Regions from separate parts of the Streptomyces africanus genome, predicted to be linked through region 1. Evidence: predicted binding sites of a transcription regulator. Region 1 holds the regulator's gene; the other holds the start of a gene.

The links. Region 1 encodes HrcA, which represses chaperone genes, less so after heat shock. Its sites were predicted from a motif close to TTNGCACTCNGNNNNNCNGAGTGCNAA; they were not measured.
Region 2: the regulator HrcA is predicted to act here: its motif matches at 2,770-2,796, upstream of groL (chaperonin GroEL).

What each region holds. Positions count from the first base shown of each region.
Region 1 covers NZ_JAUSYP010000001.1:2,818,343-2,823,033, forward strand. Annotated here, with positions in the region: gene QF034_RS13085 (nitronate monooxygenase) at 1-590, opposite strand, end outside; gene dnaJ (molecular chaperone DnaJ) at 804-1,940, opposite strand; gene hrcA (heat-inducible transcriptional repressor HrcA) at 1,940-2,956, opposite strand; gene QF034_RS13100 (MBL fold metallo-hydrolase) at 3,128-3,859, shown strand; gene QF034_RS13105 (DUF3097 domain-containing protein) at 3,891-4,691, shown strand, end outside.
Region 2 covers NZ_JAUSYP010000001.1:3,933,299-3,937,989, forward strand. Annotated here, with positions in the region: gene QF034_RS18130 (NADH:flavin oxidoreductase) at 1-807, opposite strand, end outside; gene groL (chaperonin GroEL) at 986-2,608, opposite strand; gene QF034_RS18140 (cold-shock protein) at 3,147-3,350, opposite strand; gene QF034_RS18145 (ubiquitin-like small modifier protein 1) at 3,798-4,073, opposite strand; gene thrC (threonine synthase) at 4,184-4,691, opposite strand, start outside.

The DNA of each region.
Region 1 (4,691 bases):
AGCAGCCCGATGCCGGAACCGTCCGTCTCGGGGATGTCCCGGTGCGTGCCCTGGTGACCGCCGGCCTCGACGCCCTGCGCGATGACCGCGTCCGCGCCGGACCGCTCGACGGCCCGGGCCTCGTCGGGGGTGGTGGCCGTGACCAGGACGAAGGTGCCGACCCGGTGCAGGGTGTCGACGACCTCCCGGCTCGGCGTGCCGAAGTGGAACGACACCACCGGCACGGGGTTGTCGCGCAGGACCGCGAGCTTGGTCTCGTAGCCGTCGTCGCGGCCGCTGTCGGGGTCGCCGAGCTCGGCCTCGTACCAGGAGGCCTCGCCGGCCAGCTGGTGGGCGTAGACGTCGATGGCGGCGGGGTCGGCGTACTCCGGCTGCGGCATGAAGAGGTTCACGCCGAAGGGCCTGCCGGTGAGGCTCCTCAGCTGCTTGATCTCCTCGTACATCCCGTCGGCCGTCTTGTACCCGGCGGCGAGGAACCCGAGCCCGCCCGCCTCGCACACGGCGGCGGCGAGCTTCGGTACGGAGACGCCGCCCGCCATGGGGGCCTGCACGATCGGGTGGGGGAAGAGATCGGTCAGCGCGGAGGACATGACCGCATGTTGTCACGTCCTCCGGACTACTCCGAAACCGGCCTGCCGTGTGGCATAGACCAGAGGAAAAGCCACCACCGCCCCCTGGAGGACCTGGCGTCACCGCCCGTTGAAGGCATCCTTCAACCGCGAGAACAACCCCTGCTGCCCGGGCTGACTGTGCCTGCCCGGGGACCGACCCCCGGACCCCCAGCAGCGGCCGAGCCGCCGGCGTCACCGCCCGTTGAAGGCATCCTTCAACCGCGAGAACAACCCCTGCTGCCCCGGCTGGAACTGACCCGTCGGCCGTTCCTCGCCGCGCAGCTTGGCCAGCTCGCGCAGCAGGCGCTCCTGCTCGACGTCCAGCTTGTTCGGGGTCTGGACCTCGACGTGGACGATGAGGTCGCCGCGTCCCCCGCCCCGCAGGTGCGTGACACCGCGGCCGTGCAGCGGGATCGACTGGCCGGACTGGGTGCCCGGGCGGATGTCGACCTCCTCCAGGCCGTCCAGCGTCTCCAGCGGCACCTTCGTGCCGAGGGCGGCCGCCGTCATCGGGAGCGTGACCGTGCAGTGCAGGTCGTCGCCGCGCCGCTGGAACTGCGAGTGGGGCAGTTCGTGGATCTCGACGTACAGGTCGCCCGCAGGGCCGCCGCCGGGACCGACTTCGCCCTCACCGGCGAGCTGGATCCGCGTGCCGTTGTCGACACCGGCCGGGATCTTGACCGTGAGCGTACGGCGGGACCGCACACGCCCGTCGCCCGCGCACTCCGGGCACGGCGTGGGCACCACCGTGCCGAACCCCTGGCACTGCGGACAGGGCCGCGAGGTCATGACCTGGCCTAGGAAGGACCGCGTGACCTGGGACACCTCACCGCGGCCGCGGCACATGTCACACGTCTGTGCGGAGGTCCCCGGCGCCGCGCCCTCACCGTTGCAGGTGTTGCAGACGACCGCCGTGTCGACCTGGATGTCCTTCGTCGTGCCGAAGGCCGCCTCGTCGAGCTCCACCTCGATGCGGATCATCGCGTCCTGGCCGCGGCGGGTGCGCGAGCGCGGACCGCGCTGCGACGCCGTGCCGAAGAAGGCGTCCATGATGTCGGAGAAGTTCCCGAAGCCACCGGCCCCGAAGCCGCCCGCACCGCCGCCTCCGGCCTGCGAGAGCGGGTCGCCGCCGAGGTCGTAGACCTGCTTCTTCTGCGGGTCCGACAGCACCTCGTAGGCGGCGTTGATCTCCTTGAACCGCTCCTGGGTCTTCGGATCGGGGTTGACGTCCGGGTGCAGCTCGCGCGCGAGCCGCCGGAAGGCCTTCTTGATCTCTTCCTGCGACGCGTCGCGGCGCACGCCGAGTACGGCGTAGTAGTCCGTGGCCACTACGACTCCGCCAGGATCTGTCCGACGTACCGTGCCACTGCGCGTACCGCTCCCATCGTTCCCGGGTAGTCCATGCGGGTCGGTCCGACCACGCCGAGCTTGGCGACAGCCTCGCCGCCCGAACCGTAGCCGACCGACACGACGGACGTGGAGTTGAGTCCTTCGTGGGCGTTCTCATGACCGATCCGTACGGTCACGCCCGGATCCTGCGCCTCGCCGAGCAGCTTGAGGAGCACCACCTGCTCCTCCAGCGCCTCCAGCACCGGCCGGATCGTGAGGGGAAAGTCATGCCCGAAGCGGGTCAGGTTGGCGGTGCCGCCGATCATCAGCCGCTCCTCGTTCTCCTCGACGAGCGTCTCCAGAAGTGTGGAGAGCACCGTGGAGACCGTACCCCGGTCCTCGTGCTCGAACGCCTCCGGCAGATCCTCCACCAGACTCGGCACATCCGTGAAACGGCGGTTCGCCACCCGGCTGTTGAGCCGCGCGCGCAGATCCGCGAGCGAGGCCTCGCCGAAGGGCGCCGGGCAGTCGACCACGCGCTGCTCGACCCGCCCGGTGTCCGTGATCAGCACGAGCATCAGCCGCGCGGGCGCGAGAGCGAGCAGCTCCACGTGCCGCACGGTCGAGCGGGTCAGCGACGGGTACTGCACTACGGCCACCTGGCGCGTGAGCTGCGCCAGCAGCCGTACCGTCCGCGCCACGACGTCGTCGAGGTCGACGGCGCCCTCGAGGAAGTTCTGGATGGCGCGCCGCTCGGGCGCGGTCATCGGCTTGACGCCGGCCAGCTTGTCCACGAACAGCCGGTAGCCCTTGTCGGTGGGGATGCGCCCGGCGCTGGTGTGCGGCTGGGCGATGTACCCCTCGTCCTCCAGGGCCGCCATGTCGTTGCGGACGGTGGCCGGCGAGACGCCGAGGTTGTGCCGCTCGGTGAGGGCCTTGGAGCCCACCGGCTCCTCGGTGCCGACGTAGTCCTGGACGATGGCGCGCAGCACCTGAAGCCTGCGTTCACTGAGCATTCGCGCGCACCTCCAGAAGTCGTCCGCCTCGTGTCCTGCCTGTGGGGCCTGGCACTCTGCGCGTGCGAGTGCCAGCATTCCCCGCCCAGTGTACGGCTGTGGGGTACACCCCCGGCAAGGCTGGTCGCGTGCTGCCGTGCCCCGGGCGGCGGTCACCGCTAGCGTCGCCGTATGACGGTGACTTGGGAAGAGCTCGGCTGGGAGCGCGTGGCCGCGGGCGTGGGGCGGTGCCGGCTCCCGGTGTGGGACTGCACGGCGGGGCTGGTCGCCGGTGAGGACGCGGTCCTCATGATCGACGCCGGGTCGAGCCCGGCCGAGGGCGCGCGGTTGCGCGAGCAGGCACGGTCGCTCACCGGTCACCGTGTGACGCATCTCGCGCTGACCCATCCCCACTTCGACCATGTCTTCGGGGTGGCGGAGTTCACGGACGCGGAGGTGTTCGGCGCGGTGGGCGTGGACGCGGTGCTGACGCGCCTGCGGGACCGCGAGGAGCTGCGCGCGGACGCGGTGCGCAACGGCCTGGCGGAGACCACCGCGCAGGAGGCGGCGGACCGGCTGGTCGCGCCCCGCCACCTGGTCTCCGGCGAGTGGACCCTCGACCTGGGCGGCGGACGCCAGGTGCTGCTGGCGAACGTGGGCCCCGGGCACACCGCGCACGACCTGGCGGTGCTGGTGCCGGGCGATCCGGAGGTGGTGTTCTGCGGCGACCTGGTCGAGGAGTCCGGCGAGCCGCAGGCGGGCCCCGACGCCGTGCCGTCGCACTGGCCGGCCGCCCTGGACCGGCTGCTCGACCTGGGCGGCGAGGACGCGCTGTACGTGCCCGGTCACGGAGCGGTGGTGGACGCGGTGTTCGTGCGCGCCCAGCGCGACGCGCTGGCGGCGTATTTCGGCGTGTCGCGGTGATCGCCGTACGCCTTCTCCTATCGTCATTCGAATGCGCCAGTACTCTCCGGACCTGACCCCGCCGTGGAAGAAGCCGAAGCCGGTTCCCGAGGTCCCGGCGGAGCCGGGCCTGGTGGTCGAGGAGGCCGGGACCGGTTTCTGCGGTGCGGTGATCCGCTGCGAGGCGGGCACGGTGACCCTGGAGGACCGCTTCGGCAAGCACCGGGTGTTCCCCATGGAGCCGCGCGGGTTCCTGCTGGAGGGCCGGGTCGTGACCCTGGTCCGTCCCTCGCCCGCCGGCCCCGCACGTCCCACCCGTACCGCGTCCGGTTCGGTGGCCGTCCCCGGCGCCCGCGCCCGCGTGGCCCGCGCCGGGCGGATCTACGTCGAGGGCCGGCACGACGCCGAGCTGGTCGAGAGGGTCTGGGGCGACGACCTGCGCATCGAGGGCGTGGTCGTGGAGTACCTGGAGGGCGTCGACGACCTGCCGTCGATCGTCGCCGACTTCGCCCCCGGCCCGGACGCGCGGCTGGGCGTCCTGGTGGACCACCTCGTGCCCGGCTCGAAGGAGTGGCGCATCGCCCAGTCGGTGACGAGCGACCACGCCCTGGTCGTCGGCCACCCCTACATCGACATCTGGGAGGCGGTGAAGCCGTCGTCCCTGGGCATCGAGGCATGGCCCCGGGTCCCACGCGGCCAGGACTGGAAGACGGGAGTGTGCAGGGCACTGGGCTGGCCGGAGAACACGGGCGCGGCCTGGCAGCGAATCCTGTCGGCCGTACGGTCGTACAAGGACCTGGAGCCGGAACTACTGGGCCGGGTCGAGGAACTGATCGACTTCGTGACGACACCG
Region 2 (4,691 bases), 1.1 Mb from region 1:
GGCGTGGAAGGCGTCCACACCGGCCGCGGCGAGCGGGGTCAGGATGGCCTCCAGCTCCTCGGGCGTCTCGGCGAGGCGGGCGTCGTAGGCGTCCTGCTTCCACTGCGAGTAGCGGAAGATGACGGGGAAGTCGGCGGAGACGGTCTCGCGGACGGCCGCGACGATCTCCGCCGAGAACGCGGCACGGGCGACCGGGTCGCCGCCGTAGGCGTCACTGCGGCGGTTGGTGCCCTCCCACAGGAACTGGTCGAGCAGGTAGCCGTGGGCGCCGTGGATCTCCACGCCGTCGAAGCCGATGCGCTCGGCGGCGGCCGCGGCCTCGGCGAACGCGCCGATGACGGCGTCGATGTCGGCCTGGGTCATGGCCTTGCCGGTGGGCTCGGTGGCGCCGATGCGCAGACCGGAGGGGCCGACGGCCGGGGCGTCCGCGACGGGCGGCTCGCCCTGGTTGCGGACCATGCCGATGTGCCACAGCTGCGGCACGATCGTGCCGCCCGCGGCGTGCACCGCCTCGGCGACCTTCGCCCAGCCCGCGAGCTGCTCCTCGCCGTGGAACCGCGGGACGCGGTCGCTCTGCCCGGCCGACTCGTGGCCGACGTAGGTGCCCTCGGTGACGATCAGGCCGACACCGGCTGCGGCGCGGCGCGCGTAGTACGAGACGACGTCCTCGCCGGGGATGCCGCCCGGGGAGAACATGCGGGTCATCGGCGCCATCGCGATCCGGTTCGGGACGGTCAGGCCGCCCAGCGACACGGGCCGGGACAGGATTTCGGCGGCGCGGGAGGCGGCGGAGGCGTCGACGGTCACGTGGGGGCTCCTCTTGATACCGGACAGTATGTGCATACGCATAAGACGTACGGTCCAACCATCCGGCCCCGGCCCCCTCATCCCGTCCGCGCTGTGATCCCGGACACGCCCGAGGGCGGCACCCCCTGTCGGAACAGGGAGTGCCGCCCTCGGCAAGGACGTTGATCGACCAGGTCGATCAGAAGTCCATGTCACCGCCCGGCATGCCGCCGCCGGCGGGCGCGGCGGTCTTCTCCGGCTTGTCGGCGATGACGGCCTCGGTGGTGAGGAACAGCGCGGCGATGGAGGCGGCGTTCTGCAGCGCGGAACGGGTCACCTTCGCCGGGTCGATGATGCCCTCGGCGATCATGTCGACGTACTCACCGGTCGCGGCGTTCAGGCCGTGGCCGACCTGGAGGTTGCGGACCTTCTCCACGACGACGCCGCCCTCGAGACCACCGTTGACGGCGATCTGCTTCAGCGGGGCCTCCAGGGCGAGCTTCACGGCGTTGGCGCCGGTCGCCTCGTCACCCTCCAGCTCCAGCTTCTCGAAGACCTGGGAGGCCTGCAGCAGGGCCACGCCACCACCGGCGACGATGCCCTCCTCGACGGCCGCCTTGGCGTTGCGGACGGCGTCCTCGATGCGGTGCTTGCGCTCCTTGAGCTCCACCTCGGTGGCGGCACCGGCCTTGATGACGGCCACGCCGCCGGCCAGCTTCGCCAGGCGCTCCTGCAGCTTCTCGCGGTCGTAGTCCGAGTCGCTGTTCTCGATCTCGGCGCGGATCTGGTTGACCCGGCCCTGGACCTGCTCGGCGGAGCCGGCACCGTCGACGATGGTGGTCTCGTCCTTGGTGATGACGACCTTGCGGGCCTTGCCCAGGAGGTCGATCGTGGCGTTCTCCAGCTTGAGGCCGACCTCCTCGGAGATCACCTCGCCGCCGGTGAGGATGCCGATGTCCTGCAGCATCGCCTTGCGGCGGTCACCGAAGCCCGGGGCCTTGACGGCGACGGACTTGAAGGTGCCGCGGATCTTGTTGACGACCAGGGTCGACAGGGCCTCGCCCTCGACGTCCTCGGCGATGATCAGCAGCGGCTTGCCCGACTGCATGACCTTCTCGAGGAGCGGCAGCAGGTCCTTGACGTTGCTGATCTTCGAGTTGGCGATCAGGATGTACGGGTCGTCGAGGACGGCCTCCATACGCTCCATGTCGGTGGCGAAGTACGCCGAGATGTAGCCCTTGTCGAAGCGCATACCCTCGGTGAGCTCCAGCTCCAGACCGAAGGTCTGGGACTCCTCGACGGTGATGACGCCTTCCTTGCCGACCTTGTCCATGGCCTCGGCGATGAGCTCGCCGATCTGGGTGTCGGCGGCGGAGATGGAGGCCGTGGAGGCGATCTGCTCCTTGGTCTCGACGTCCTTCGCCTGCTCCAGCAGGGCGGCGGAGACGGCCTCGACGGCGCGCTCGATACCGCGCTTCAGGGCCATCGGGTTCGCACCGGCGGCTACGTTGCGCAGGCCTTCCTTGACCAGGGCCTGGGCGAGCACGGTCGCGGTGGTCGTACCGTCACCGGCGACGTCGTCCGTCTTCTTGGCGACTTCCTTGACCAGCTCGGCGCCGATCTTCTCGTACGGGTCCTCGAGTTCGATCTCCTTGGCGATGGACACACCATCGTTGGTGATCGTGGGGGCGCCCCACTTCTTCTCGAGGACGACGTTGCGGCCCTTGGGGCCGAGCGTCACCTTGACGGCGTCCGCGAGCTGGTTCATGCCGCGCTCGAGGCCGCGCCGCGCCTCCTCGTCGAACGCGATGATCTTGGCCATGTGAAGTGGTCCCTCCAGGACTGGGGGTGATTACTTCGGACCGCGCCCGCGCCCGCGACGGACGGCTCGCCTGCCTCGTGGTTCCTTCCCACCCGGCCTGCGGGCCTCACCGACCCGGTCCTTACGTTGTCACTCTCACCTTCAGAGTGCTAACGCAATGATTAGCACTCGGGCATGGCGAGTGCAAGCGACTCCCACGGTTCGAGCGGGCGCTCAGCCCCCGGCGAACAGGGGGCATCCGGCTCGGCCCGCAGGCCACGGGCAGCGCCGCGGCGGATCGGGCGAGCAGAGAAATGCCTGGCCCCCGGCCCGCGGCGGCGAGACGAGAGCGACGACGCGAGCAGGTCCGGAGCGCGGCCCCGCGCCCCCAGCGCCGGGGGGACGCCGAGACGCGTTCGGGCGCGGCGGTTTCGACGAGCGGTCGCCCGGCGCGCCCGTCACCCCGGTCGGCCGGCCCGACAGACCGAAGGGCCCGCACCCCAGGGGGTGCGGGCCCTTCAGAGAAGACCGGTCGCTTGCGCTTGGTCGTGGTGCGCGTTCAGGCAGAGACGCGAACCATGTCGGCCTGCGGTCCCTTCTGACCCTGCGAGATCTCGAACTCGACCCGCTGGCCCTCTTCAAGGGTGCGGTAGCCGTCCATCTGGATCGCGCTGTAGTGGACGAAAACATCCGCACCACCGTCGACCGCGATGAAGCCGTACCCCTTCTCCGCGTTGAACCACTTGACGGTGCCCTGAGCCATGCCTAACTCCCCTATTACTGGCCCTTGCACAGATCCACACTTCGCGGACCCGGGTCAGACCTCACCCCCCACGGTTGGGGGCGTGCGCCGGAACGCGTCGACCGCGGCCGAATGTATCTGTCCAACTGCCGTCTGCAACAGGTCAATCGGACGAGAATTCTGGACGCGCGGGGTCCGGAATGTGGGGAGAATTCGCCAGACTTCAGGGCAAGTCGGGCCACACAAAAGGCACAAAAGCCGCGAAAGACACACACACTTTGGCTACATCTTGTCGGGCGCGCGGCAGGAAATCAGGGCTCCCGATCAGGAGATCGGCGCTGCGTTCCCCAACTCTACCGCGCTCAATCACACAGAATTGCCCCCTCCGCTTCTCTCACGGAGGGGGCAATTCGATGAACTCTCAGTAACCGCCATTACCGAAGGTAACAATCAAGCCGGTCGACCGGTTCAGCCACCCGCGACGGCGGGGATGATCGACACCCCGGCACCGTCCGGCGTCGCCGTCTCCAGCCCCTGCTCGAACCGCACGTCGTCGTCGTTGACGTACACGTTGACGAACCGGCGCAGCTTGCCCTGGTCGTCCAGCACCCGGGCGGCGATCCCGGTGTGGTTCTTCTCCAGATCGGCGATGACCTCGCCGAGGGTCGCCCCCTCGGCGGCGACCTCGGCCTGCCCGCCGGTGTAGGTACGCAGGATGGTGGGGATGCGAACGGTGACGCTCATGACTTCAAAACCTCCGGTTGGACGAGATAGCTAGGGCGCGGGGCTGCGTTGAACATGCGGCTCCGCCGCGTGAGCGCGACCAGCCCCCACCGGCCCGCAGCAGACGACGGTCAGACGAGCCCAGCCTCACGGAACGAATCCAGGTTGGGACGAATGGTCGCGGTGAGCCCGGTCCCAGCCACCGCATCCAGCGTCTTCAGACCATCACCCGTGTTCAGCACCACGGTCGTCAACGACGGGTCGAGCACCCCGTTCTCGACCAGCTTCTTCGCCACGCCCACGGTCACCCCACCGGCGGTCTCCGCGAAGATGCCCTCGGTCCGGGCGAGAATCTTGATCGCGTCGACGACCTGCTCGTCGTTGACGTCCTCCACCGCACCGCCCGTGCGACGCGCGATGTCGAGCACGTACGGCCCGTCCGCCGGGTTGCCGATCGCCAGCGACTTGGCGATCGTGTCCGGCTTCTGGGGGCGTACGACATCGTGCCCGGCCTTGTACGCCGTCGACACCGGCGAGCAGCCCTCGGCCTGCGCGCCGAAGATCTTGTACGGCTTGTCCTCGACCAGCCCGAGCTTGATCAGCTCCTGCAGGCCCTTGTCGATCTTCGTGAGCTGCGAG